One region of the Variovorax sp. GW458-11-26-14-LB1 genome, then DNA from elsewhere that is predicted to be linked to it. Evidence: predicted binding sites of a transcription regulator. Region 1 holds the regulator's gene; each other region holds the start of a gene.
The links. Region 1 encodes HrcA, which represses chaperone genes, less so after heat shock. Its sites were predicted from a motif close to TTAGCACTCNNNNNNNNNGAGTGCTAA; they were not measured.
Positions count from the first base shown of each region.

Region 2: a site for HrcA is predicted at 4,975-5,001, ahead of rpoH (RNA polymerase sigma factor RpoH). Genes of this name have one in related genera too.
Region 3: a site for HrcA is predicted at 3,280-3,306, ahead of AC07YS_RS14775 (co-chaperone GroES). Genes of this name have one in related genera too.

Region 1 covers NZ_JBWKYW010000021.1:16,428-23,938, reverse strand. The annotation lists gene AC07YS_RS15725 (HU family DNA-binding protein) at 11-436, shown strand; tRNA gene AC07YS_RS15720 (tRNA-Arg) at 622-698, opposite strand; gene AC07YS_RS15715 (efflux RND transporter permease subunit) at 781-3,915, opposite strand; gene AC07YS_RS15710 (efflux RND transporter periplasmic adaptor subunit) at 3,935-5,092, opposite strand; tRNA gene AC07YS_RS15705 (tRNA-Ile) at 5,324-5,400, opposite strand; gene hrcA (heat-inducible transcriptional repressor HrcA) at 5,436-6,443, opposite strand; gene AC07YS_RS15695 (NAD kinase) at 6,475-7,380, shown strand; gene recN (DNA repair protein RecN) at 7,418-7,511, shown strand, end outside.
Region 2 covers NZ_JBWKYW010000033.1:65,326-72,836, reverse strand. The annotation lists gene AC07YS_RS20885 (ATP-binding response regulator) at 1-1,671, opposite strand, end outside; gene AC07YS_RS20880 (response regulator transcription factor) at 1,668-2,387, opposite strand; gene AC07YS_RS20875 (Mpo1 family 2-hydroxy fatty acid dioxygenase) at 2,532-2,996, shown strand; gene AC07YS_RS20870 (aminotransferase class IV family protein) at 3,043-3,861, opposite strand; gene AC07YS_RS20865 (LysR substrate-binding domain-containing protein) at 3,976-4,893, shown strand; gene rpoH (RNA polymerase sigma factor RpoH) at 5,030-5,971, shown strand; gene AC07YS_RS20855 (DNA alkylation repair protein) at 6,039-6,869, opposite strand; gene AC07YS_RS20850 (SCO family protein) at 6,886-7,506, opposite strand.
Region 3 covers NZ_JBWKYW010000019.1:26,455-33,965, reverse strand. The annotation lists gene xylB (xylulokinase) at 1-1,118, shown strand, start outside; gene groL (chaperonin GroEL) at 1,191-2,846, opposite strand; gene AC07YS_RS14775 (co-chaperone GroES) at 2,903-3,193, opposite strand; gene AC07YS_RS14770 (cupredoxin domain-containing protein) at 3,571-4,062, shown strand; gene AC07YS_RS14765 (copper-transporting P-type ATPase) at 4,218-6,440, shown strand; gene AC07YS_RS14760 (LysR substrate-binding domain-containing protein) at 6,421-7,356, opposite strand; gene AC07YS_RS14755 (hypothetical protein) at 7,454-7,511, shown strand, end outside.

The DNA of each region.
Region 1 (7,511 bases):
GGAATACTGAATGAACCGCATCGAACTGGTCGAGAAGATCGCCACCACCCACAACCTGAGCAAGGCCGAGGCCGCACGCGTCCTCGAAACGATCACCAGCAGCGTCGTCGCTGCCGTGAAGAAGGGCGATTCGGTCCAGCTGGTCGGCTTCGGTACTTTCAAGCAAGTCGCACGCGCTGCACGCTCGGGCTTCAACCCCCAGGCCGGCACCAAGATCAAGATCGCCGCCACCAAGGTGCCGAAGTTCGTCGCCGGCGCTGCCTTCAAGGCCGCCATCGACCCCAAGGCCGCCAAGCGCAAGGCTGAAAAGGCCGCTGCTGCACCCGCTGCCAAGAAGGCCGCCGCTCCGAAGAAGGCAGCCGTCACCAAGGCTGCTGTCACGAAGGCAGTCGTCGCCAAGGCTCCCGCCAAGAAGGCCGTCGCCAAGAAGAAGTAAGACGCCTAGTGCGACGCTGCACAGGACTGGCCTGGCAGTTGTCCGTATCGACGTCAAAAAGCCGCCCTCGGGCGGCTTTTTTGTGGGCGCCTGCCGCGCAGCGAGTGCGGGCAGCGAAACCCTCTGTGCGAGGGCCCCAAACGAAAATAGCCTGGAAGAGAAACTCTTCCAGGCTATTCGAGAGATGGTGCGGCTGGCAGGAATTGAACCCACGACCCCTTGGTTCGTAGCCAAGTACTCTATCCAACTGAGCTACAGCCGCGCAGCCTTGAATTCTACCCCGCCGAAAGCGCTGTTCCGGCGAGGCCTTCAAAAAAGCTTCACGGCCTTGCGATGCGACGGCCTCAGGCCACCTGTTCGCCGCCCTCCTGCGCCTTTCGCCCCATCAGCCTTGCGGCCACGCGCTTCACCAGCAGGTAGAACAGCGGCACGAAGAAGATGCCCAGCGCCGTCGCCGCAAGCACGCCGCCGAACACCCCGGTGCCGATCGCGACCTGGCTGCCCGAGCCCGCGCCGGTGGCCACCGCCAGCGGGATCACGCCCGCCAGGAAGGCCAGCGAGGTCATCAGGATCGGTCGCAGCCGCAGGCGCGCGCCTTCGGCCACCGCTTCGAGCAGCGGCACGCCACGGCGCAGCGCGGCTTCCGCGAACTCGATGATCAGGATCGCGTTCTTGGCCGACAACCCGATGGTCGCAAGCAGCCCCACCTGGAAGTAGATGTCGTTCGACAACCCGCGCAGCGCCGCCGCGATCACCGCGCCGAGCACGCCCAGCGGAATCACCAGCATCACCGACACCGGCACCGACCAGCTCTCGTACAGCGCCGCCAGGCACAGGAAGACCACGAGGATCGACAGCGCGAACAGCAGCGGCGCCTGCCCGCCCGACAGCCGCTCCTGGTACGACAGGCCGCTCCAGGCCTGGCCCGTGCCGCTCTGCTTCTTCGCGAGGGTCTCGATGGCCGCCATGGCCGTGCCCGAGCTGGTGCCCTGCGCGGCCGCGCCCTGGATCTGCACCGCGGGCAGGCCGTTGTAGCGCTCGAGCTGCGACGCGCCCTGCGACCAGCGCGTGGTGGCAAAGGCCGAGAACGGCGTCATCGCCCCCGTGCTGCCGCGCACGAACCACTGGCCGATGTCGTCCGGCGCCGAGCGGTACGGCGCATCGGCCTGCACGTACACGCGTTTCACGCGGCCGCGGTCGATGAAGTCGTTGACGTAGCTGCCGCCCCAGGCAATGCCCAGCGTGGTGTTCACGTCGTCCAGCGACAGCCGCAGGGCCGAGGCCTTCAGCTGGTCGATGTCGACCTGCAACTGCGGCGTGCCCGCCACGCTGTTGGCGCGCACCGACTGCAGACGCGGGTCCTTGTTGGCCTCGCGCACCAGCTTTTCGCGCGCCTGCAACAGCCGCTCGGCGCCCATGCCCGAGATGTCCTGCAGCCAGAACTCGAAGCCGTTCGACTCACCCAGCCCCTCGATGGGCGGCGGCACCATGCCGAAGACCTCGGCGTCGCGCTGCTGCTTGGCCAGCGCCTTGCCGGCACGCTCGACGATGGCGTGCGCACGCTTGTCCGCACTGGCGCGTTCGGACCAGTCCTTCAGCGAGACAAACGCCATGCCCATGTTCTGCCCCGAGCCGCTGTAGCTCCAGCCGGTGAGCGTGAAGATGGTGTCGGTCGTGTCCTTCTCGGTCTCGAGAAAGTGCTTTTCGATCGCGCGGTTCACTTCGTCGGTGCGGCCCGAAGTGGCGCCGGCCGGCAGCGTCGCGATCACCATCACGCTGCCCTGGTCCTCTTCCGGCAGGAAGCCGCCGGGCAGGCTCAGGTACAGCAGGCCCATGCCGGCCACGATGGCGACGTACACGGCCGTGAAGCGCAGCGGCTTGCGCAGGATGCGGCCCAGCACGCCCACGTAGCGGCCTTGCGCGGCGTCGAAGCGGCGATTGAAGGCGCCCAGGAAGCCGCGCGTGCGCGGCGGCACGCCGGCCTTCAGGAAGCGCGCGCACAGCGCCGGGATGAGCACGATGGCCACCACCACCGACAGCACCATCGACGCGATGATGGTCACCGAGAACTGCCGGTAGATCACGCCCACCGAGCCGCCGAAGAAGGCCATGGGCAGGAACACCGCCGACACCACCACCGCGATGCCGACCAGCGCGCCGGTGATTTCCTTCATCGACTTGATCGTGGCGGCCTTCGCATCGAGCCCCTCTTCGTGCATGACGCGCTCGACGTTCTCCACCACCACGATGGCATCGTCCACCAGCAGGCCGATGGCCAGCACCATGCCGAACAGCGTGAGCACGTTGATCGAATAGCCGAAGGCCGCCAGCACGCCGAAGGTGCCCAGCAGCACCACCGGCACGGTGATCGCGGGGATGACCGTGGCGCGCCAGTTCTGCAGGAACAGGAACATCACGACCACCACCAGCGCGATGGCCTCCAGCAGCGTCCGGATGACCGACTGGATCGAGATCTTGACGAAGCGCGTGGTGTCTTCCGCGTAGGCCACGCGCAGGCCGGCAGGCAGCGAGCGCTCAAGCTCGGCGATGCGCGCCTTCACCGCGCGGGCGGTGGTCAGCGCGTTGGCGCCGGGGGCCAGCATCACGGCCGAGCCCGCGGCCGGGTGGCCGTTCAGGCGCGTGGTCTCGGCATACGACTCGCTGCCGATCTCCACGCGTGCCACGTCACCCAGCCGCACCACGGCGCCGTCGGCCTGCGTCTTGAGCACGATGGCTTTGAACTGGTCGGGCGTCTGCAGCCGCGACATCGCGGTGACAGTGGCGTTCAGGTGCTGCGTCGGTGCCGACGGCCGCGCGCCGATCTCGCCCACCGACACCTGCGTGTTCTGCGCAGTGATGGCGGCCGTGACGTCGGACGGCATCAGCTGGTAGCTGGCCAGCCGGTGCGGGTCGAGCCAGATGCGCATGGCGTACGCCGCGCCGAAGGCCTGCACCGAACCCACGCCGTCGACGCGGCTGATCGGGTCGCGCAGGTTGCTGGCCATCCAGTCGGCGATGTCGGTGTCGGTGCGCTGGCCGGTCTCGTCGTACAGCGCCACGATCAGCAGGAAGTTGTTCTGCGACTTGGCGACCGTCACGCCCTGCTGCTGCACCGCCTGCGGCAGCCGGCTGGTGGCCTGGCTGACCTTGTTCTGCACCTGCACCTGTGCGGTGTCGGGGTCGATGCCTTGGCGGAAAGTGACGTTGATCTCGGCCCAGCCGGCGGCGCTGCTGGTCGACTTGAAGTACATCAGGCCGTCGATGCCCTTGAGCTGCTGCTCGAGCACCTGCGTCACGCTGTTTTCCACCGCCTGCGCCGAGGCGCCGGGGTAGTTGGCCGACACGACCACGGTCGGCGGCGCGATGTCCGGGTACTGCGACACCGGCAGCGTGCGAATGGCCACGCCGCCGGCCAGCATGATGAGGATGGCAATGACCCAGGCGAAGACGGGCCGCTGAATGAAGAAATGGGCGATCACGGGAGGTTGTCGCTTCTCATCAATCGGCCGGAGAAGGTGCAGCAGCGGACGATGCGCCCGCCGTGGACACCGGCACCGGCTTCACTTTTTCTCCCGGGCGTGCGCGCTGCAAGCCGTCGACCACCAGGCGGTCGCCCTCGCGCAGGCCCCGGGTCACGACCCAGTGCTCGCCCTCGGTGCTGCGCACCTCGAGCGCGCGCAGCTCGACCTTGTTGTCGGCCGCCACCACCAGCGCGGTCGGCTCGCCCTTCTCGTTGCGGGCCACGCCGCGCTGCGGCGCCAGGATGGCCTGGCGCTCCACGCCAGACTCGACCTGCGCGCGCACGTACATGCCCGGCAGCAGCAGCCCTTGCGGGTTCGGAAATTCCGCGCGCAGCGTGACCGAGCCGGTGGCCTCGTCGACGGCCACTTCGGAGAACTTCAGCGTGCCGGCATGCGGGTAAGGCAGGCCGTCTTCCATGCGCAGGCGGACCTGGGTGCTGGCCGGCGCCATGTCGCCCGAGATGAAGCGGCGCTTGAGCTTCGTCAACGCCAGGCTCGACTGCACGACGTCGACGTAGATCGGATCGAGCCGCTGGATCGTGGCCAGCGCCATCGCCTGGCCCGGCGCCACGAGCGCGCCTTCGGTCACGGCGGAGCGGCCGATGCGTCCCGCGATGGGCGCGGTGATGCGCGTGAAGTCGAGGTTGATGCGCGCCGCCTTCACGGCCGCCTGCGCGGCCTTCACGCCGGCTTGCGCCTGCACCAGCGCCGCCTGCGCCTCTTCGTGTTCCTGCCTGCTCACGGCATTGGCCTTGACCAGTTCGCCGAAGCGATCGGCCTTGCCGCGCAGGCTGGCGATGGTGGCCTGCGACGTGGCCAGCGTGGCCTGCGCCTGCTCGTGCGCGGCCTCGAACGGGCCGGGCTCGATCTCGTACAGCACCTGGCCCGCGCGGACCATGCCGCCCTCTTCGAACAGCCGCTTGCGCACGATGCCGTTGACCTGCGGCCTCACCTCGGAGACGCGGTAGGCGGCCGTGCGGCCCGCGAGCTCGGTGTGCACGGCCACGTCGCTGGCGTGCAGCGCCACCACGCCGACTTCGGGCGGCGCGTCATCGGTGGTGGAAGCCTGCTTGGCGCCGCATGCAGCGAGCGCGAGCAGGGACAACGGAAGCAGGAGCTTGAAAAGCGGGGTCATGGCCATCGGGAATCGCAGTGCGGCGTGCGCAGGGATCACCCGGCTCGTTACATTTGCACTCAAATGGTGCATTCTGCCTTCGATGTTGCGTTGCAACCTGAAGGAATCCTGTGTTTGCCGTAGGTGAAATCGGCGGCGGCCGCAGGCTTCGCTCGCGCCCTCGCAGCTGCAAGGAAAAAGGCCGCGCAATGCGGCCTTCGTCGGAGTGTCTACAGAGGGGGGAATGTGTGGTGGTAGGCCGTGAGTGGCTTGAACACTCGACCAACGGATTATGAGTCCGCTGCTCTAACCAACTGAGCTAACGGCCCACGCGGGCCCGATTCTATGCGCCGCGCGCGGCCGCTTACTTGCGGTGGCTCAGCGCGTTGCTCACCAGCCGCGACGTGATGTCGACGATCTGGATCATGCGGTCGTACGGCATGCGGGTCGGACCGATCACGCCCAGCGTGCCGACCACTTGGCCGTCGACCTCGTAGTTGGCGCTGACGATGGACAGCTCTTCGAAGGGCACGACCTGGCTTTCGCCGCCGATGAAGATGCGCACGCCCTCGGCCTTGCTCGACACGTCGAGCAGCCGCATCAGCTGCGCCTTCTCTTCAAAAAGATCGAAGGCGCGCCGCAGCTGCCCCATGTCGCTGGAGAAATCGGTCACCGACAGCAGGTTGCGCTCGCCGGAGATCACGACGTCGTCAGCCTGGGCGTCGGTGAGCACCTCGGAGCTGACCTGCACCGCGGCCTGCATCAGCGCGGCGATTTCGCCCCGCAGCTTCTCGACCTCGGACTGCAGGCGGTCGCGCACCTGCTCGATCGTCAGGCCCGCGAAGTGCGCGTTGATGTAGTTCGAGGCTTCCACCAGCTGCGACTGCGAGTAGTCGGACTCGGGGAAGATCACGCGGTTCTGCACGTCGCCGTCGGGCGAGACGATGATCACCAGCAGCCGCCGCTCGGACAACCGCAAGAATTCGATCTGCTTGAACACCGAGGCGCGGCGCGGCGCCATCACGACGCCCACGAACTGCGACAGGTTCGACAGCAGGTGCGCGGCGTTGGCGATCACCTTCTGCGGCTGGTCGGCCGCCAGGCTCGGCGTGCTCATCTGCTCGCGCTGCGCGGTCAGCATGGTGTCGACGAACAACCGGTAGCCGCGCGTGGTCGGCACGCGCCCGGCCGAGGTGTGGGGGCTGGCGATGAGCCCCAGCGCCTCGAGGTCGGACATGACGTTGCGGATGGTCGCGGGCGAGAGATCCAGCCCCGCCGAACGCGAGAGCGTGCGTGATCCGACGGGTTGCCCATCGGCGATGTAACGCTCGACCAGCGTCTTCAACAGCAACTTGGCACGGTCGTCCAGCATTGCAAGATTTTAGTGTTGTAATTTGTGAGCTATGACCTCACGCTTTCGTCACGTCGCCCTGATCGGCAAATACCAGGCTTCCGGCGCCCGGGCGCAAGCCGATGCGCGCGACGGCGTGATGGAAGGCATCGGCGCCTTCCTCGAATCGCAGGGATGCACGGTGTTCGTGGAGCGTTCGTCCTGCGAGGACACCGACGCCCCGCCGCACCCGCGCTACCAGGCGCTGTCGGTCGAAGAAATCGGCCAGCGCTGCGACCTCGGCCTCGTGGTCGGCGGTGACGGCACCATGCTCGGCATCGGCCGGCAGCTCGCGTGCTACGGCATCCCGCTGATCGGCATCAACCGCGGGCGGCTCGGCTTCATCACCGACATCCCGCTGGACAACTACCAGGCCACGCTGATCCCGATGCTGGCCGGCGAATACGAAGAAGACCACCGCAGCCTGATGCACGCGCAGGTGCTCCGCGACGAGGCCGTGGTGTTCGACGCGCTCGCGATGAACGACGTGGTGGTCAACCGCGGCGCCACCTCGGGCATGGTCGAGATGCGCGTGTCGGTGGGCCGTCATTTCGTGGCCAACCAGCGCGCCGACGGGCTGATCATCGCGTCGCCCACGGGCTCGACGGCCTACGCGCTGTCGGCCGGCGGGCCGCTGCTGCATCCGGCGGTGCCGGGCTGGGTGATGGTGCCGATCGCGCCGCACACGCTGTCCAACCGCCCCGTGCTGCTGCCCGACGCCGACGAGATCGTGATCGAGCTGGTGAGCGGTCGCGACGCCAGCGCCAATTTCGACATGCAGTCGCTCGCCTCGCTCGCCATCGGCGACCGCGTGGTGGTGCGCCGCTCCGACTTCCGGGTGCGCTTCCTGCACCCGCGCGGCTGGAGCTACTTCGACACGCTGCGGAAAAAACTCCATTGGAACGAAGGGGGCTCCTGAATGAAGGACCACGCCCCCAGCTTGAGGACGAACTGAGATGGCTTTGCGACGCATCGCACTGCGCGACTTCGTGATCGTGCGGTCCCTTGAACTCGATCTGTCGGCCGGCTTCACGGTGCTGACCGGGGAAA
Region 2 (7,511 bases), on a different contig from region 1:
CAGCAGCGGCAGCTCGGTGCCCAGGTGCCGACTCAGGCGCAGGCCCACGTCGAGGCCGTCGACGCCGTCGGCCAGGCGGTAGTCGCACATCAGCAGGCCGAAGGGCCGGCCTTCGGCGCGGGCCTGGTGCAGCGCCTCGGCTGCGGCGGCCTCGTCGGCGACGGCGTGCGCATCGATCGCGTGCGAGCGCAGCAGGCCGGTCATGGCTTCGCGAATTTCAAGTTCGTCGTCCATCAACAGCACGCGACCAGGCAGCGTGGCCGCGCGCCGACGTGCAGCCAGTTCGACACTGCCGGCCGGAAACGGGCCCACGAGCGCACTGACCTGCGGCGGCACGGTTGGCAGCACGACGCGAAAGTGCGTGCCCCGGCCCGGGCGCGAATGCATCTGCACCGGATGGCCCAGCAGGCGCGACAGGCGGCGCACGATCGACAGGCCGATGCCCAGGCCGCGCGCACGGTCGCGGCCCGGGTTATCGATCTGGTAGAACTCTTCGAAGATGCGGTGCGACTGCTCGGGCGCGATGCCGATGCCGGTGTCGCGCACCTCGATCCACACGGTGTCGCCGCGGTCGCGCGCCGTCACGGTCACACCGCCTTGCACGGTGTACTTGAGGGCGTTGTCCATCAGGTTGGACAGCATGCGGTGCAGCAGCTGCGGATCGCTGCGCACCCACAGGCCGCTGGCGCGCACGCGCAGCTGCAGCTCCTTCTGCTCGGCCTGCGCCGAGAAGGTGTGGTTGAGCGGCAGGAACAGCGCATCGAGCTCGACCGGCTGCGGCGACGGCGTGATGACGCCGGCGTCGAGCCGCGACACGTCGAGCATGGTGTCCAGCGACGCGCCCAGCGCGTTCACGGCGCGCATGAGGCGCTCGGCGTTGCGGCTCTCGGGACGGCCGCGCAGCTCGTTCTCGAGCGCGGCGCCGAACAGCGCGATGGCGTGCAGCGGCTGGCGCAGGTCGTGGCTGGCGGCGCCGAGGAATCGGGTCTTTTCTTCGCTGGCGCGCTCGGTGGCTGCGATCTGCTCGCCCAGGCGCGCGGCCAGCGCCTCGTTCTCGAAGCGCAGCATGAGCGAGTCGGTCAGCAGCCGGTGCTGGCGCACGCCGGCGTGCAGCGTAAGCATCAAGTAGGCCGAGCCGGCCGCGGCCAGGAACAGGTGCAGGCCGTCGCCCTGCCAGGCCAGCGCGATGATCATGCCCAGGGACATGGGCAGCGTGTAGCCGAACAGCGCGGGCTTGAGCGGCCACAGCGACTGCGCGGCGCGCGCGCAGCTGCCGACGATCACGGCCATCAGCAGCGAGGTCATGGGCAGGTTCTCGTGCGGCACGATGAACCAGGGCACCACCGCCGTGATCATGCTGACCAGCGTGACCATGCGCGAGATCTTGCGCGCCCAGTACGGGCTCTCGGAAGCCGGCTTGTCGGGCGTCCAGCGCGGCGTGAAGAAGACGTAGATGTCGACCGCCACCAGCGCCGCCATCCAGAACAGCAGGCGCGCATCGCTGAGCTGCGAGTAGATGATGCAGCCGAACACGATCACGAAGCCCAGGTGGGTCAGCGTGGAGATGCCGTAGGTGTCGTAGACCGAGCCGACGTGCTCGCGCAGCACGCGCTGGCCCAGCAGCTGGCCGGCGGCGGCGTCGCCGCGGCCCGCCAGCGTGGCGCCGCTCAACGCAGCATGCTGATCAGCTGGGCGCGCGAGCGCATGCCGAACAGCAGCAGGATGGTCGAGACATGGTTCTTCACCGTGCCCTCGCTCAGGTTGGCCAGTTGCGCGATCTCCTTGTTCGCCTTGCCTTCGAGCACCCACTGCAGCACCTGCATCTGACGCGGCGTGAGCTCCTGCCAGGCGCTGGCGTGCGCGAACTCCGCATACCCCGACAGCGACTTGGGCAGCGACGCGGGCGGCAGCGGCTGCTGCGGCGTGCCGTCGGCCTCGAACAGGCCGCAGGCGCGGATGAAGCCCACCATCTCCTTCAGGTCGGCGGACTTGGGCAGGAAGGCGCTGGCCCCGAGCGCGAGCGCGCCCTGCGCCAGCGTGCTGTTGGCGGTGCCCGAGAGCACCACGACGCGCGCCGCCGGAAAGCGCAAGCGGAACTCGGCCAGGCCGCTGAGCCCGTGTGTGTCGGGCAGCGCGAGGTCGAGCAGCACGAGGCCGATGGCCGCCTCGTTCGCCGCGTAAAGCGCGAGCGCGTCGGCGATGTTGCCGGCCTCGAACACCGCGATGCGCGCGCCCGAGGTGGCGGCTTGGGCCTGCACCAGTGCGCTCACGCCCAGGCGCAGCAGGTCGTGGTCGTCCACCACCAGGATCGCGCCGGACACGCCGGCGGGCACACCGATGTCGGTGGTGGGCGGCAGGGGTGCGGAGGGGGAGTCGAAAGAGGCCACGGATTTGATCTTAGCGGCGCAAGCCCCGCGCGACAGTGCCCTAAGTCATGGCGCCCTGACCCGGGCTGGCGCCACTTGCCACGGCGCGGCGCCGTGGGCACCATGGACGTCTTGCCGCAACGCACGGCGCCCCGGAGACCTACCATGACCCACACTGCCGCCGCCCCGCTCGCCACCAGCGAGCGCAAGGTCGACCGCCTCCTCGCCCACTACGAGGAGAGCCACCGCCATCCGACCAACGAGCTGATCCACTTCGTGGCCATTCCCGCGATCATGCTGAGCATCGTCGGGTTGCTGTTCGCGATCCATCCGTGGGTGGCTTACGCCTTCGTGGCGGCCAGCCTCGTGTACTACGCCCTGCTGCGCTCGCCGGCCTTCCTCGTCACGATGCTGGCGCTCACGGTGCTGGCGCTGGTGGCGGTGCATGCGATGGGCACCGCGGTGGCGCCGGTGTCGGCGGCGATCTTCGTGGTGGCGTGGATCTTCCAGTTCGTCGGCCACAAGATGGAAGGCAAGAAGCCGTCGTTCTTCGAGGACATCCAGTACCTCTGGGTCGGTCCGCTGTTCGTGCTGTCGAAGCTGTTCGTCAAGCTCGGCATTCGCTGGTAGCCAGCGGGTAATCTGGCGCGCAGCTTCCGCGCGCGAGAGGCGTCCTTCAGGGCGACACGAGCGGCTCGGCCTCATGGGCCCGGTGCAGCAGTTCCACGAAAGCCGGCGCTGCCGGCAACGCCAACTCGCCGATGCGGTGCACCGCCACGCCCGGCGTCCACGAGTTCATGACCACGGCGCCGGCCAGCGCGGGCAGGTCGGCCATCCGCAGCACCTGGCTGCGCTGCGGGACACCGAGGCGCTCGAGCTGCCGGCGCACGATGCCCATCGTGGTGCCGGCCAGGATCTCGGCCTCGGGCCACACCACCGCCTCGCCGTCCCAGAAGGCCAGGTTCCAGATCGACGCTTCGCCGAGCCGGCCGTGCCGGTCGAGAAAGGCCGCGTCGTCGAAGCCCTGCGCGACGGCCTGGCGCAGCAGCTGGGTCTTGGCGCCTTCACCGACATGCTTCACGGCCGGCAGGAAGCGCTCGTGTTCGATCGCGGCCAGGGTCAGCGGGCCGGCGGGGCCGTTGGAAGGCGGGCCGGTGCGGACCAGCACCTCGGGCACCGCGTCAGCCGCGGTGAACTCGCCGGCCGAGGAGTAGACGGTAGCCGTCAGCGACAGGTCCGCCGGGCCGGCCGCGAGCGCCGCCCGCAGGTGGGCGCGCACCGTGTCGTCGGGCAACGCCTGGCCGAACAGGGTCTGCGAGGCGAAGCGCAGCCGCGCCAGATGAAGGTCGAGGCCCCGCACCCGGCCGCCACGCACCTGCATGGCCGTGAAATGGGCGTGGCCGGCGAAGGCGAGCGACGCCAGGTCCGCGGCGAGCACCGGCAGGCCGCTGCGTTGCACGACAAAGGAAGAAGGAGAAGGGACGCTGGCGGACATGGTTTCGTGGCTCCTGGATGGGATGGATCATCAAGTTCCTGAACTATCCCGCGTTGACTTCCCCAAGAGAAACGAATAGTTTTTGGAAAATCATCAAGAACCATTTGAAGATCGATGCACCCCAGACTGCTCCCCGGCACCCGTGCCCTGCGCACCTTCGAGGCCGCCGGGCGGCACCTGAACTTCACCCGGGCCGCCGAGGAAGTCGGGCTGACACCGGCGGCCGTGAGCCACCAGATCAAGGAGATCGAGGACCAGCTGGGCGTGGTGCTGTTCACGCGCACCAGCCGCAGCATCCGCCTCACGCCGGCCGGCGCCGTGTGGTTCGAGGCCACCGCCGACGCGCTCGACACCCTGCGCCGCGCCGCCGGCCGCGCCCGGCGCATGGCGCGCGGGGCGGCGACGCTGCGGCTGTCGACCAGCGCCCGTTTCGCGACCAACTGGCTGCTGCCCCGGCTGCCGCAGTTCCGCGCTGCGAACCCGGGGCTGGAACTGGGTTTCGATATTTCCGACGCGCTGCGGGACTTCGACGCCGACGACATCGACGTGGCGATCCGCTTCGGCAACGGGCAAGACCCAGGCACGCGCGCCCAGCGGCTGTTCGACACCGTCATCGTGCCGGTCTGCAGCCCCAGGCTGCTCGCCAGCGGGCCCCCGCTGGCAACGCCGCGCGACCTGCTCCAGCACACGCTGTGCTACGTCGACTGGAAGACCGACGGCATGGTCTGGCCGAACTGGCCGATGTGGATGGCCGCGGCGGGCATCGAGGGCTTCAACGACAGCCGCTGCATCGGCTTCGCCGACTCGAGCGACGTGGTGCGCGCCGTCACCGAGAGCGGCATGGTCGGCCTGGCCGACCTGGACATGATCGGAGCCGACCTCGCCCAGGGCCGGCTGGTGCGGCTGTTCGACATCGGCGTGCCCATGGCAGCGGGCTACGCCTACCACCTGGTCTACCCGGAAGGCAGCGCTGGGGACCCGCGCATCCTGGCGTTCCAGGACTGGTTGCTGGGGCAGGCGTCCAGGACTTGAAAAACGCCAAACGGCATACAAATATCCAACAAATCGCGACAAAAGCTATCGCAACGATAGAAACCCAAGGGAACCCTTGGCTTAGCACTCCCTCTAACCGAGTGCTAATATGACCGCCACAAAGGAGTTTCCCCTGATGACAATGCTGTCTGGAGTCTCTGCCAACCAGCTGGCCGTCGCCAACCCCTGGTCGATGGTCCCCCCGCTGGGCAACCTGGATGCCTACATTTCGGCCGCCAACCGCCTGCCGCTGCTCACGCTCGAAGAAGAGCAGGGCTTCGCACGCAAGTTGCGCGACCAGAACGACCTCGAAGCCGCCGGTGCGCTGATCCTGTCGCACCTGCGCCTGGTCGTGTCCATTTCCCGCCAGTACCTGGGTTACGGGCTGCCGCACGGCGACCTGATCCAGGAAGGCAACGTCGGTCTCATGAAGGCCGTGAAGCGTTTCGACCCCGACCAGGGCGTGCGGCTGGTGAGCTACGCCATGCACTGGATCAAGGCCGAGATCCACGAGTACATCCTGAAGAACTGGCGCATGGTCAAGGTCGCGACGACCAAGGCCCAGCGCAAGCTGTTCTTCAATCTGCGCTCGATGAAGCAGGGTTTCAAGGCCGACTCGGCCGCGGCCGACAACGGCACGCACCGCGAGACGCTGAGCCCCGACGAGGTCTCGCAGATGGCCACGCGCCTGAACGTGAAGCCCGAGGAAGTGCTCGAGATGGAAACCCGCCTGTCGGGCGGCGACGTGCTGCTCGATCCGGGTCCGTCCGATGACGGCGACGAAGGCTTCGGCCCCATCGCCTACCTGGCCGACGCCACGCAGGAACCGACCGCTTTGCTCGAATCGCAGCAGCGCGACCGCCTGTCGAGCGACGGCATCGCCACCGCCCTGGAGGCGCTGGACGACCGCAGCCGCCGCATCGTCGAAGAGCGCTGGCTCAAGGTGAACGACGACGGTTCGGGCGGCATGACGCTGCACGACCTGGCCGCGGTGTACGGCGTGAGCGCCGAGCGCATCCGCCAGATCGAAGTGGCGGCGATGAAGAAGATGAAGAAGGCGCTGGCCGAGTACGCGTAAGCGTCACGACCGCCCTCCTCCACGAAAAAGCCCGGCAGTGCCGGGCTTTTTTTCGTTCGGGGGCGCTTCAGGGCGTCGACTTGGTCAGCGTGCGCAGCGCCCGCTTCGCGATGTAGCGGGTCTCGGCAACCGGCGACTCGGCCACCCAGCGCGTGCACAGCGTCTCGACCCACTCGGGCTGCGTCTTGCTCGCGTCGTTGAGCCAGTTGGCGACCGAGTTCTGCACGTAGCGATGCGCGTCGGCACGCAGCGGCTCCAGCAGCGGCAGCGCCAGCCAGGGCTCGGTCTTCAGCGTCTCGATCTGCGCGCACCACACGCCGCGCGGGCGCGTGAGCTCGCTGGCGAAGCGGCGCACGTTCGCATCGGCATCGGCCACCCAGGGCTGCAGCAGCGCCAGCGCTTCGTCGAGCGAATCGATGACGCTGTCGCGCACCGCCATCCAGGCGAACTCGCGCACGCCGAAATGCGGGTCGGCGGCAAAGCGGCGCACGGCGTCGAGCTGGGCCGCCAGCGGCAGGCCCGACAGCGTGATCCACTGCACCGCCCAGCAGCGCGCCACGTCGCTCGCGTGCGTGGCCAGCCGGTGCGCCACGGCATCGCGTTCGACGTGTTCGGCCGTCATGTCGTACAGCGCCCGCGCGATGTGGCTGTGGCGCTGCATGGGCTTGAAGGCGGCCAGCATGGCGAGCGTGTCGTCCAGCCGTTCGTGCGCCGCATCGAGGCCGACATGGCCCGCCACGCTGCGCGCGAGCAGCGGCAGTTCGAGCGCGAGGAATTCGTTGAGGTTGACGGTCTCGAGCAGCCCGCCGTTCAGCGCGCCCAGCACCTCGGGCGGGATGAGCGCGATGCGGAACGCGCCCTTGCGCGACTTCAGGTGCGCGACCGATGCGGCGTCCATGCCCCGGGCGCCCGGCTCAGGACGCGAGCAGCGTCTTCAGGTCCGACACCATCGCCGGCACGCCCGCGCCGTAGCGCGCGTAGAGCCGCAGGCGGCCCTGCGGGTCGTAGATGTAGCTGGCGGCCGAGTGGTCCATGGCGTAGCTGGTCGGCGTCTTGCCGTCGACCTTCTTGTAGTAGACCTTGAAGTCCTTCGCGACGGCGGCCAACTGCTCGGGCGTGGGAATGAGCGCCACGAAGCTCGGGTCGAACGCGCCCATGTAGGCCTTGAGTACCTCGGACGTGTCGCGCGCCGGATCGACGGTGACGAACAGCACCTGCAGCTTGCTGCCGTCGGCGCCCAACTGCTGCTTGACCTGTGCCATCTCGGTCATGGTGGTCGGGCAGACGTCGGGGCACTGCACGTAGCCGAAGAACAGCACCACCGCCTTGCCCTTGAAGTCGGCCAGCGTGCGCACCTTGCCGTCGGCGTCGGTGAGCGAGAAGTCTTTGGCGTAGTCGGCGCCCGTGATGTCGACCGCCTGGAAGCTCTGCTTCGGCTGCTCGCTGCAGGCCGAGAGGCCCAGGCCCAGCGTGGCCGAGGCGGCCACCCAGCCGGCCGTGGCGGCGATCGATTTCAGGGCATTGCGCTTGTTCATGGGCA
Region 3 (7,511 bases), on a different contig from region 1:
TGAGCGAGATCGCCGGCAACCTCGCGATGCCCGGCTTCACCGCGCCCAAGCTGCTGTGGGTGCGCGAGCACGAGCCCGAGGTCTTCGTCCGCGTGGCGCGCGTGCTGCTACCCAAGGACTGGCTGCGCTTCATGCTCAGCGGCGAGGCGGTCAGCGAGATGTCCGACGCGGCCGGCACGCTCTGGCTCGACGTGGGCGCGCGCGACTGGTCCGACGAACTGCTCGCCGCCACGGGGCTCACGCGCGATCACATGCCGCGGCTCGTGGAAGGCAGTGAAGTCTCGGCGCTGCTCAAGCCGGAACTGGCGGCGCGCTGGGGGCTGCGCGAGGGCGTGAAGATCGCCGGCGGCGCGGGCGACAACGCCGCCAGCGCGGTCGGCATGGGGCTCGTGGAGCCGGGGCAGGGCTTCGTCTCGCTCGGCACCTCGGGCGTGGTGTTCGTCTCGACCGACCGCTTCCTGCCGAACCCCGCGCAGGCGATGCACGCCTTCTGCCACGCGCTGCCCAGGCGCTGGCACCAGATGTCGGTGATGCTCTCGGCCGCCAGTGCGGTGAGCTGGGCGGCGAAGACCTTCAAGTTCGCGGACGAGGCGGCGTTGCTCGAAGCCGCGGCCTCGGTCGCGCTGGCGGACCGGGGGCGTTGCCCGCTGTTCCTGCCGTACCTGTCGGGCGAACGCTCGCCGCACAACAACCCGAATGCGCAAGGGGTGCTGTTCGGCCTGACGCATGCGCACGGCCCCGCGGAGATTGCCTACGCCGTGGTCGAGGGCGTGAGCTTTGGCCTGCGCGATGGCTTCGACACGCTGCGCCTGCCGGCCGACATGCCGCTGCGCGAAGTCGCGCTGGTGGGGGGCGGTGCGCGCAGTGTCTGGTGGGGGCAGTTGCTGGCCGACATCTTCCAGGTGCCGCTGACGCTGTATGCGGGCAGCGAGACGGGCGGTGCGCTCGGTGCGGCGCGCCTGGCATGGCTGACCGATGGGGGCGAGGTCGCCGAGGTGTGCACGCTGCCGCCGGTGAAGCAGACGCTGACGCCTTCATCCGAAGGCGCTGGCGCACACAAGACGCGGCACGCGCGGTTCCAGGAGCTCTACATGGCGCTGCGCGACCAGTTCCGCTGAACCTTCCGCACAAAGAAAAAGGGCCGCTTTCGCGGCCCTTTTTTCGTTGGTGAGCAGAGCTCAGCCGGGCAATTACATGCCCATGCCGCCCATGCCGCCCATTCCGCCCATGTCGGGCATGCCACCGCCGCCGGCGCCGGACTCGTCCTTGGGTGCGTCAGCAACCATGGCTTCGGTCGTCAGCAGCAGCGAGGACACCGAAGCGGCGTTCTGCAGTGCGGTGCGGGTGACCTTCGTCGGGTCCAGGATGCCCAGCTCGAGCATGTCGCCGTACGTGTCGTTCGCAGCGTTGAAGCCGTAGTTGCCCTTGCCGGCCAGCACAGCGTTCACCACCACCGAGGCTTCGCCGCCGGCGTTGTTCACGATTTCGCGCAGGGGCGCTTCGATGGCCTTCAGCACCAGCTTGATGCCGGCTTCTTGATCAGCGTTGTCGCCCTTGACCGACTCGCCCACGGCTTGCTTGGCACGCAGCAGTGCCACGCCGCCGCCAGCCACAACGCCTTCTTCCACTGCAGCGCGGGTGGCGTGCAGGGCGTCTTCGACGCGAGCCTTCTTTTCCTTCATTTCGACTTCGGTGGCAGCGCCAACCTTGATCACTGCCACGCCGCCGGCCAGCTTGGCCACGCGCTCTTGCAGCTTTTCACGGTCGTAGTCGCTGGTCGCTTCTTCGATCTGGACGCGGACTTGCTTCACGCGGGCTTCGATGTCACCAGCAGCGCCAGCGCCGTCGATGATGATCGTGTTTTCCTTGCCCACTTCGATGCGCTTGGCTTGACCCAGGTCGGCCAGCGTCACCTTTTCGAGCGTCAGGCCCACTTCTTCAGCGATGACCTTGCCACCCGTCAGGATGGCGATGTCTTCCAGCATGGCCTTGCGGCGGTCGCCGAAGCCAGGAGCCTTCACAGCCACGACCTTCAGGATGCCGCGGATCGTGTTCACGACCAAGGTAGCCAGGGCTTCGCCTTCGACTTCTTCGGCAATGATCAGCAGCGGACGGCCAGCCTTGGCGACTTGCTCCAGCACCGGCAGCAGGTCACGGATGTTGCTGATCTTCTTGTCGAACAGCAGCACGAAGGGGTTGTCGAGCAGCGCCGATTGCTTCTCGGGGTTGTTGATGAAGTAGGGCGACAGGTAGCCGCGGTCGAACTGCATGCCTTCGACGACGTCGAGTTCGCTGTCCAGCGACTTGCCGTCTTCCACGGTGATCACGCCTTCCTTGCCGACCTTGTCCATCGCGTCAGCGATGAGCTTGCCGATGGTTTCGTCGCTGTTGGCCGAGATGGAGCCGACTTGCGCGATTTCCTTGGAGGTGGTGGTGGGCTTGGAAGCCTTCTTCAGCTCGGCGACCAGGGCCGTGACAGCCTTGTCGATGCCGCGCTTCAGGTCCATCGGGTTCATGCCGGCAGCCACCAGCTTGAAACCTTCGCGAACGATGGCTTGGGCCAGGACCGTGGCGGTCGTGGTGCCGTCACCAGCGTTGTCGCTGGTCTTGGAGGCCACTTCCTTCACGAGCTGGGCGCCCATGTTCTGCAGCTTGTCCTTGAGTTCGATTTCCTTGGCCACGGACACACCGTCCTTGGTCACGGTGGGGGCGCCGAACGAACGCTCGAGCACCACGTTGCGGCCCTTGGGGCCCAGGGTCACTTTGACTGCGTTGGCCAGGATGTTGACACCCTCGACCATGCGTGCGCGGGCTTCGCCGCCGAAGACTACGTCTTTTGCTGCCATGATGAATTAACTCCGAATGGATTGAATTGGGATGGGATCGAAAGGGAGGAGAAGAATTACTTCTCGACGACTGCGAACAGGTCGTCTTCCTTCATCACGAGCAGTTCGTCGCCATCGACCTTGACGGTCTGGCCGCTGTACTTGCCGAACAGGACGCGGTCGCCGACCTTGACGGTCAGTGCGGCCAGTTCGCCCTTGTCGTTGCGCTTGCCCGGGCCCACGGCCAGGACTTCACCCTGATCGGGCTTTTCGGCGGCTGCGTCGGGGATGACGATGCCGGAGGCGGTCTTGGTTTCGCTGTCAACACGCTTGACGATCACGCGATCGGCCAAAGGACGAAGTTTCATTGCATCTCCTGGAAGGGTAAGAAACGGGTTTGTTTGTGGTCGGGCGCCGGAGAAACCGGCGACCTGTCGACTGGATGGGAGGGCTGTTAGCACTCGTCAGCAGCGAGTGCTAATCATAAGGGCATTCGATGACCTTTCAAGGGCGGCGCCCTTGCCGCCGTTTGGCACCGCCGGGCTTTTCAGGGGAAACACCGGGTGGTCGGGTGCCACCGGGCGGGACGTCTTGGGATATTTTGTCCGGGCAAAATAAGGAGATTCCCATGTCGACGACGCACAGAGGTAGAACGCGCAGATTGCCTTTTTGTAATCCGGGTGATCGGTGGTGGACGGGCTTGGCTTCCTAGAGTCGCGGCATCCCGGCAACCTCCAAGGACACCATGACACACACCTTCCGCAACACCGTTTTCGCCGCAGGAGCCGCACTGGCCGCTGCCGGCGCCTTTGCCTCGGGCACCCATGCCGGTGGCCACGGCCACGATGCCGAGGCCGCCGTCGGCAAGCCTGGCGTGGCCGCCAAGGTGACGCGCACGGTCCAGGTCGACATGACGGACTCGATGCGCTTCACGCCGGCGGACATCAAGGTCAAGCAGGGCGAGACGGTGCGCTTCGTCGTCAAGAACTCCGGCGTCCTGAAGCACGAGCTCGTGCTCGGGACCGAGAAAGCGCTGCTGGCGCACTACGAGGCCATGAAGAAGAACCCCGAGATGGAGCACGCCGATCCGAACATGGTCACGCTGGCCGCGGGCAAGACCGGCGAGATCGTCTGGCAGTTCACCCAGGCCGGCAAGGTCGACTTCGGCTGCCTGCAGCCGGGCCACTACGACGCCGGAATGAAGGGCGCGGTGCTGGTGGGCAAGGCCGGCAAGTGAGCGTCCTGCGCACGCGTCTTTCACGCGCCGGTCGCCATGCCGGCGCTTTTTCTTCAAGGGTATCGCGCGACAGGGCTTGACCTTCACATCGTGTCAACCTGGACACTGATCGCTTCCCCCTCAAGGGCTTCCCCCTTTCCTGTCGGAGAACGCGAATGAACGACACGTCCACCAGGCACGCAGGACACCACCACGGTCATCACGGCCACCACGATCACCACGCATCGCACGGGCATGCGCCCGCGGACCCCGCGCAGCCCGCCGCGCAAGGCACGGTCTACACCTGCCCCATGCACCCGGAGATCCGGCAGGACCACCCGGGAAACTGCCCCAAGTGCGGCATGACGCTGGAGCCCGAGATGCCGACCCTCGACGAGGGCGAAGATCCCGAGCTGAAAGACTTCAAGCGGCGCTTCTTCTGGACGCTGCCGCTCAGCGTTGTCGTCACCGTGCTCGCCATGGCCGGCCACCGCCTGCAGTGGTTCGAGATGGGCACGCAAAGCTGGATCGAGCTCGTGCTCAGCGTGCCGATCGTGCTGTGGGCCGGGTGGCCGTTCTTTGTGCGCGCGGTGCAGTCGGTGGCGAACCGCAGCCCGAACATGTGGACCCTGATCGGCCTGGGCACGGCCGCCGCCTTTGTCTACAGCGTCGTGGCCACGGTGACGCCCGGCGTGTTCCCCGCGTCGTTCGTGTCGATGGGGCGCGTGTCGGTCTACTTCGAAGCGGCGGCGGTGATCATTTCGCTCACCCTGCTGGGCCAGATCCTCGAGCTCAAGGCGCGCTCGCAGACCTCCGCGGCCATCAAGTCGCTGCTGGGGCTCGCGCCCAAGACGGCGCGCCGGATCGGCGCCGACGGCACCGAGGAAGACGTGCCCATCGGCCATGTGCATGTCGGCGACAAGCTGCGCGTGCGCCCCGGAGAGAAGGTGCCGGTGGACGGCGTGGTGATCGAAGGCGGCAGCGCGGTCGACGAGTCGATGCTCACCGGCGAACCGCTGCCCGTGACCAAGCGCGTGGGCGACAAGCTCATCGGTGCGACGCTGAACACCAACGGCGCGCTGGTCATGCAGTCGGAAAAGGTCGGCTCGCAGACCGTGCTCGCAAGCATCGTGCAGATGGTCGCGCAAGCCCAGCGCTCGCGCGCGCCGATGCAGCGGATGGCAGACCAGGTCGCCGGCTACTTCGTGATGACGGTGATCGCCATCGCGGTGCTGACCTTCTTCGCCTGGGGGTTCTTCGGGCCGCAGCCCAGCTGGGTCTACGGCCTCATCAATGCCGTGGCGGTGCTCATCATTGCCTGCCCCTGTGCGCTCGGCCTCGCGACGCCGATGTCGATCATGGTGGCCACGGGCAAGGCGGCCACGCAGGGCGTGCTGTTCCGCGATGCCGCGGCGATCGAGAACTTCCGCAAGGTCGATGCGCTCATCGTCGACAAGACCGGCACCCTGACGGAAGGCCGGCCGCAGTTCGAGCGCGCGGTGCCTGCACCGGGCTTCACCGCGGACGAGGTGCTGCGCCTTGCGGCCAGCCTGGACCAGGGCAGCGAGCACCCGTTGGCCGACGCCATCGTGCGGGCGGCGCGCGAGCGCCAGCTGGCGCTGGACACGCCCGAGGGTTTCGAATCGAGCAGCGGCATCGGCGTGAGCGGCGCCGTGGCCGGCCGGAAGCTGGCGCTGGGCAACACGGCGCTCATGGAACAGCTGCGCGTGCGGGTCGACGCGCTCAAGCCGCAGGCCGAGGCCCTGCGGGCCGAGGGCGCGAGCGTCATGTTCCTGGCGGTGGACGGCCAGGCGGCCGGCCTGCTCGCGGTGTCGGACCCGATCAAGCCCACCACGCTGGAGGCGCTGGCCGCGCTCAAGGCTTCGGGCCTGCGCGTCATCATGGCCACGGGCGACGGGCTGACCACCGCCCGCGCCGTCGCCGCGAAGCTGGGCATCGACGAGGTGCACGGCGAAGTCAAGCCCGCCGACAAGCTCGCGCTGGTCGACAGGCTGCAGCGCGAGGGCCGCATCGTCGCGATGGCCGGCGACGGCATCAACGACGCGCCCGCGCTCGCCAAGGCCGACGTCGGCGTGGCGATGGGCACCGGCACCGATGTCGCGATGAACAGCGCCCAGGTGACGCTGGTCAAGGGCGACCTGCGCGGCATCGCGCAGGCGCGCGTGATCTCCGAGCAGACCATCGCCAGCATGAAGCAGAACCTGGGCTTCGCCTTCCTCTACAACGCGCTGGGCGTGCCGCTGGCCGCGGGCGTGCTGTTCCCGTTCACGGGCTGGCTGCTGTCGCCGATGATCGCGGCGCTGGCGATGAGCCTGAGCTCGGCGTCGGTGATCACCAATGCCTTGCGCCTGCGCGGCGCTACCTGGCGCGAGGCTTGAGAAGGCCCGCCAGGGCCTTCTGGTCTTCGGCCAGCTGGATGCGCATGAGCTGGAGCACGCGCACCGCCAGGCCGGACAGCGGCTGTCCCGGCGGCAGCACCAGCATGCCAGCGAAGGACACCTCCAGCGACAGCGGGCGCACGGCCAGGCCGCGTTGCGCGTACTCCAGCGCGGTGACCGGATTGACGACGCCGATGCCCATGCCGCTCAGGGCCATCTCGCACACGCTGGCCGCGTAAGGGGTCTCGACCAGCACGCTCAACGCGACGTTGCAGTCCGCCAGGGCCCGCTCCAGGCGGCGCCGGGACGCATCTTCCGGGTTGAGCGCGAGGAAGGGCTCTTCGGCGAGTTGATGCGGCTGGATGGTCCTGGCGCGGGCCAGCCGGTGCTTGGCATGCATCACCACCACGCCCGGAAAGCGCGCGAATTCGGAGTGCTCCAGACCGGTCGTCGGCATCTCGTCGGCCATCAGCCCGAAGTCGACCTGGCGCCCCAGCACGGCCTCGTGCACCTCCCGCGAACTGAGCACCTGCAGCGAAATCTGCGGGCGGGCGTCGGCGTCGCCGCGCTCGGCCACCAGCCGCGACAGCACCCGCGGCACGAAGCTCAGGCCGAAGGCCGGATACACCGCCATGCGCAGCGTGTTGACGCCGAAGCGCTTGAGGCTGCGCATGCGGTGCTCGATGCTGCTCAAGCCCACGAAGACGCGCTCGACCTCGACCAGCAATGCCTGTGCTTCGGGCGTGGGGTGCAGGCGGCCGCGCAGCCGGCGGAACAGGGGAAAGCCCGCGGCTTCCTCCAGCCTGCGCAGCGACTGGCTGATGGCCGGCTGCGTCACGCCCAGCAACGCCGCCGCCTTGCTCGCGGAGCCCACGGACATCACGGAACGGAACACCTCGATCTCTCGGAGCAACATATAACAACCGCTTATGGAGAAAGAACTTCGGGCGCGATCCGGATTATCTCCAGCGTCCTAGAGTTGGTGTCTTCAGCCACTTCCCGAAAGACGCGAGATGAACCTTCGAACAGCGCTTGCAGTGACGGTCCTGGCGTGTGCGATGCCCGCATGGG